Linked DNA regions of Pedobacter ginsengisoli. The protein of the gene in region 2 binds, or shares a complex with, the protein of the main gene of each other region. Links are inferred from orthologs where the notes say so. Each region holds a gene or a part of one and is shown on either strand. Other genes may lie near its edges.

Region 1 (3,101 bases), 4.6 Mb from region 2 along the record:
CCAACTAAAAACTTCAAACTTACAGTTAACCGCGCTGATGTTATCAAAAACGGAGTAGTTAGTGCTGCAGATTCTGCCAAAATTGTTCCTGCTATTGAGTGGAAATTTAATAAGAATTATGTTACTAAAGGTACTTTAGCAATGTTTGACATCCTTGTGCACAACAACTGGAAAAGACCAATTTATTTTGCAAGCACGGTTCCTTCTGAGCAATACAATGGCTTAGACAATTATTTATATAATGAAGGACTGGCAATACGTTTAATGCCTTTAAAATTAGATAGTGCTGCCGGAAAAAGTGACCTGGTAAACACTCCTGTTCTATACAATAACCTGATGAATAAATTCAAATGGGGTAATGTAAAGAATGCCAGCTACCTTGACACACAATCTGCGGATGACATCTCTATTTTTACAAGCATGTTTAACAATGCAATTACAGGCCTTGTTAAAGAAGGAAAAATTGAAGATGCTAAAAAAGTTGCAAACCGTTATTTTGAGGTAATGCCTGATAAGTTCTATGGCATGCGTTCTATGATGGGAGCCTATTTTATGGCTGAAAACCTGTACACATTAAATGACAACAAAAGAGCTAATACTCTAATTGAAAAATCTGCAGATTACATACAAAAAGAACTCACTTATCTTGCTGATGTATCTAAGAGTAAAAACAAATTTATTGGTGGGCAGAATGTACAACTAGGCATGTCGTTCTTAAATCAAATGGCTAAAATAACTGAGTCTCATAAGGAAACGAAATTAAGTCAGAGTTTGACCAAACAGTTCAATGAGTTAGAAGGACGGTTTTCGCAGTATTTTGCACAGCAATAATAGGTAAGCTCGCATTCTGTTCATCGGCTGCATTAAATTGGCTCAGAAAAAGAGCCAAATGAACGCTAGGCCGGTTCACAGAAAACTCGCTTCTTAGCAAATAAAAACAAAAGCGAGAAAAAAAGGCCGAATTAATTAGCCAAACGGCAGGTCAAAAGATATATAAGTACAACAGAAAAAGGCCCCGATAAAATTTCGGGGCCTTTTTCTGTTATTATGATTTTAACTCTAGATATTTTAAGTTGTAGGAAGCGAGTTTTCTGTGAACCGGCCTAGCGTTCATTTGGCTCTTTTTCTGAGCCAATTTAATGCAGCCGATGAACAGAATGCGAGCTTATCCCTCTACAACAACTCCCATTTCACAGAATTTATCAATTCTGGCAGCAATCATTTTCTCTGTTTTTTCCTTAGTAAGTACTTTCAAATCATCCAGGATTTGTTTTTTAATTGTCCCTGCCATTTCTTCAGGATTTTGATGAGCACCACCAAGAGGTTCTTTTATAATACCGTCAATGAGTTTGTTTTTGAACATGTCGTCAGAAGTCAGCTTTAAACATTCAGCTGCTTTTTCTTTATAGTCCCAGCTTCTCCATAGAATTGAAGAACAAGACTCAGGTGAAATTACTGAATACCAAGTATGCTCCAACATGTATACCTTATCTCCAATACCAATACCCAAGGCACCACCAGAAGCACCTTCACCAACTACAAAGCAAAGAATCGGCACCTTTAATACAGACATTTCCAATAAGTTTCTGGCAATCGCTTCCCCCTGACCACGCTCTTCAGCTTCCAGTCCTGGATATGCTCCCATAGTATCTATAAAAGAAATTACAGGTTTATTAAATTTTTCAGCCAGCCTCATTAAACGAAGGGCTTTTCTATATCCTTCAGGATTAGCCATACCGAAATTACGGTATTGACGTTCTTTAGTATTCTTTCCTTTCTGATGCCCAATAACCATTACTGTTTGGCCATCAATAGTAGCAAAACCTCCAATAATAGCTTTATCATCCCCTACCGTTCTATCGCCATGCATCTCAATAAAGTCATCGCAAATCATGCTAATGTAATCTAAAGTCTGAGGTCTTTCAGGATGACGAGACATTTGAACTTTTTGCCAGCCAGTTAAGTGGGTGTAAAGAGTTTTCTGTGTTTGCTCCAATTTTTCTTCAAGCTCTGCTAAGGTGGCAGACATGTCTACTTTTGTCTTATCAGCAACCTGTTTAACCTTCTCTATTTGCTGAACAAGCTCAGCTAAAGGTTTTTCAAAATCAAATGATGTTTTTATCTGTTCCATAAGCGGGCTGTAAAAGTAGGTATTTTATTTTACCTGTTCAACTCCTTTTTATTGTAAAAGCCAAAACATATTCATCGCCTAAATAATCTTTACAAATCTGTTCCTATGTGCTTAATTACCTTTGGATCTGTAATCAAAAACTATCAAGATTCACTAATTCACAGTAAGTATAGATGAAAATCTAAACTCGCAATAACTATTTTCCTAGTTTCTATTTCACATAACCCTCATTTTTAAGAAAATCGCACCATATCTTATATCCTGCATCATTCAGGTGCAGGCCATCTTTGGTTAAATCTGCCCTGAGGTGATTTGCTCCATCAATAAACTGCGGATATAGATCAATTATTGTAAGCTGTTTGTCTTTAAAATTCCTTATCTGTTCATTTAGCCATAAAATATGCTCATCCTTGGCATAATGATTTTTAAACTTATTAAACTCACTATTTACCGGCAAAAGAGTATAAAAGTAAATCCTGGTTCTTTTTGATCCTTTACGAATTCTGCTGATTATCGTTTTATAATTTCTAAGAATAATACTATCAGGAATATTTCTCGAAATATCATTAATCCCTATCAAAATAAATACTTTAGCAGGCTTCCCTGATATTACTCCATTTAACCGCTCTAAAACACCAAATGTAATATCACCAGAGATACCTCTATTTTTTGCATTCGGCAAATCAAGCAACTTAGCCCAGTTACCTCCAGCCGTTATACTATTGCCCAAAAACACGAAGTCCTTCTCAGATTTCTTATCCGCATTAAACTTTTCTATCAACTCCTTATATTTAGCAGGTCTGTAGGTACTATCCCAGGCCATACTCTGTCCAGTAGATGACTTGATAGGAAAGGAGTCTGCAAACAAATTCGGATAGTCAGAAATAATTCCATCAACCCCCATCTTTTTTAGTCTATTGATATCCACCTTTGTATTTACTGTCCAAGGGATTACCTTGATATGCTTTTC
Region 2 (3,080 bases):
CCATCAATTAATAAAGAGATGCAGGAAGGTTTAGTAAACGATTATAAAGGTGGCGGATGGTTGCCTGAATGGTCAAGCCCTAGTTATTCAGATTGTATGATCGGAAATAACTCTGCTTCTGTTGTCGCTGATGCCTATATTAAAGGTATGCGCGGTTATGACATCAATACTTTATGGGATGCAGTAAAACATGGTGCCAATAATGAAGGCCCTGAAGCCACTGGCCGTCGTGGTGTTAAATACTATAACGAATTAGGTTATGTACCTTACGATGTAAAAATCAACGAAAATGCTGCACGAACATTGGAGTATGCTTATGATGATTTTGCGATTTACCAGTTAGGTAAAGCCTTAGGTAAACCTGCTTCTGAAATTGATATTTATAAAAAACGCAGTATGAACTACAAGAATCTGTTTGACCCATCAACAGGTTTAATGCGCGGTAAAAATCAGGATGGTAAATTCCAGTCTCCATTTAATCCATTTAAATGGGGTGATGCCTTTACAGAAGGAAACAGCTGGCATTATTCGTGGTCAGTATTCCAGGATATTGACGGATTATCTAAGCTAATGGGTGGAAAAGAGAAATTTGTTCAGAAACTAGATTCAGTGTTTACACTTCCTCCAGTATTTGATGATAGCTATTATGGTGGTGTTATCCATGAGATTCGCGAAATGCAAATTGCAAACATGGGCCAGTATGCTCATGGTAATCAGCCAATTCAACACATGATCTATTTATACAATTATGGTGGTGCGCCATGGAAAACTCAATACTGGGTACGTGAAACCATGGATAGAATGTATAAAGCTACGCCTGACGGATATTGCGGAGATGAAGATAACGGACAAACATCTGCATGGTATGTGTTCTCTGCCTTAGGGTTTTATCCTGTAACTCCGGCTGTAGATCAGTATGTTATCGGAGCTCCATTATTTAAAAAGGTAACACTTAATTTAGAGAACGGTAAAACGATCACTATCAACGCGCCAAAAAACAGTGCTGATAACAAATATGTACAAACCTTAAAGTACAATGGAAAGCCGTATTCTAAAAACTGGTTAAGCCACTCTACTTTATTACAAGGAGCAACCTTGGATTTTGATATGTCTGGAACTCCGAATAAAGAAAGAGGCTCTAATGAGGCCGATTTCCCTTATTCACTTTCAACAGATACAGGTAAATAACAGTAGTTAAGCAAAAAAAAGGCGAGGTAAATATTTACCTCGCCTTTTTTTATTATTGTATTTTTTTAGTTCTTCATCATTTTAAGGAAAGCAGCAAGTTTAGCTTTCATCATTCTGCGATCAACAATGAAATCAAGGAAACCATGTTCTAAAACAAATTCTGCAGTTTGGAAACCTTTAGGAAGATCTTTCTTTATAGTTTCTTTAATAACCCTTGGGCCGGCAAAACCAATTAAAGCACCCGGTTCAGCAATGTTAATATCACCAAGCATTGCATAAGAAGCCGTAACACCACCTGTTGTTGGATCTGTAAGTAAAGATATATAAGGAATTTTAGCCTGACTTAGCAATGCCAGTTTGGCCGAAGTTTTAGCCATTTGCATTAAGGAGAATGCTGCTTCCATCATCCGTGCGCCTCCAGATTTGGAGATCATTAAAAACGGAATTTTATGCTTCATAGAATAATCAATAGAGCGGGCAATTTTCTCACCAACTACTGAACCCATAGATCCGCCAATAAAACTGAAATCCATACAAGCTACAACCAGATCTTCGCCTTCTATTTTGCCATGAGCAGCTCTAATTGCGTCTTTTAATCCGGTTTTAGTCATGCTTTCCACTAATCTTTCAGTGTAAGGCTTACTGTCTGTAAAGTTCAGCGGATCTCCTGATGTTAAATTCGGAAAAAGCTCAGTGAACTTATTATCATCAAATAATACCTGGAAATATTCTTTAGATCCTATCCTTAAATGATAGTCACAATATTGGCAAACATATTTATTCTCAATCTGATCGGCAGTATGTAATGCTTTTTTACAATTCGGACACTTGTTCCATAAACCGTCTGGCGCTTCTTTTTTTTCTTCAGTAAGCGTACTAATACCTTTTTTCTCTCTTTTAAACCAAGCCATGTTATTTCTTGAAAAATGCGATTACAAAGAAACAAAAAAAAATTAGAACAGTTTAAGGATACTTTAGTTAAACGATTATGAGTATTAAAATCATCAAAAAAATATAAAATAACTCATGACCACTTCATTACCAAGCCTAAACAATACGGTTTAATTGAAAATAATCCCCTTATTGGTTTGCCCAAAGTGATATTTTTCCTAACTTCGGCAGATATAAAATTATAAAAAATGAGTTTAAAAGGCTACAAAGGCGTAATTTACGGAGATGCCGTTCAGGAATTGTTTGAACAGGCTAAAAAACATCAATTTGCTTTGCCAGCAGTAAATGTTACCGGTACAAATACCATTAATGCAGTAATGGAAACTGCCAAAGCAGTTAATTCACCTGTTATCATTCAACTTTCTAACGGTGGAGCACAATTCTACGCAGGTAAAACATTAAATAATGATAATTTAAATGCATGCGTTTTAGGTGCAGTATCTGCAGCTAAACACGTTCATTTATTGGCTGAACATTATGGTGTTGCTGTAATATTACACACTGATCATGCTGCTAAAAAATTATTACCATGGATTGACGGATTGTTAGATCATGGCGAGAAATTCTTTGCTGAGACTGGAAAACCATTGTTTTCTTCACACATGCTTGACTTATCTGAAGAGTCTATCGAAGAGAATATGGAAATCTCTGCTAAATATTTAGCACGTATGGCTAAATTAGGCATGACCATTGAAATCGAGCTTGGTGTTACAGGTGGTGAAGAAGATGGCGTTGATAACAGCGATGTAGATAGTTCTAAATTATATACCCAGCCTTCAGAAGTTGCTTATGCTTACGAAGAGTTGAGTAAAGTAAGTGATAAATTTACTGTTGCAGCTGCATTTGGTAACGTTCATGGTGTTTATAAACCAGGCAACGTAAAATTACAGCCGGTAATTCTTAAGAATTCTCAGGATTTCATCAAAGAAAAATTCAATATT

What was found.
Region 1: the proteins of accD (region 2) and CPT03_RS21105 are in contact, whole or in part, in a solved structure (PDB 8UXZ), measured with the Escherichia coli proteins. The link is inferred for Pedobacter ginsengisoli from one-to-one orthologs.

The regions. Positions count from the first base shown.
Region 1 is NZ_CP024091.1:5,017,503-5,020,603, reverse strand. What follows is about bases 149-2,911. They hold CPT03_RS21105 (acetyl-CoA carboxylase carboxyltransferase subunit alpha), read right to left. Parts: upstream 2,132-2,911; coding sequence 1,166-2,131; downstream 149-1,165. Other genes in these bases: CPT03_RS23195 (glycerophosphodiester phosphodiesterase family protein), read right to left, coding at 2,343-2,911; CPT03_RS21110 (DUF2723 domain-containing protein), read left to right, coding at 149-831. Outside these bases: more of CPT03_RS21110, read left to right, coding at 1-148; more of CPT03_RS23195, read right to left, coding at 2,912-3,101. UniProt on the Escherichia coli protein: Component of the acetyl coenzyme A carboxylase (ACC) complex. First, biotin carboxylase catalyzes the carboxylation of biotin on its carrier protein (BCCP) and then the CO(2) group is transferred by the carboxyltransferase to acetyl-CoA to form malonyl-CoA.
Region 2 is NZ_CP024091.1:376,412-379,491, forward strand. The notes cover bases 177-2,918. They hold accD (acetyl-CoA carboxylase, carboxyltransferase subunit beta), read right to left. Parts: upstream 2,100-2,918; coding sequence 1,254-2,099; downstream 177-1,253. Other genes in these bases: CPT03_RS01440 (GH92 family glycosyl hydrolase), read left to right, coding at 177-1,188; fbaA (class II fructose-bisphosphate aldolase), read left to right, coding at 2,328-2,918. Also shown: more of CPT03_RS01440, read left to right, coding at 1-176; more of fbaA, read left to right, coding at 2,919-3,080.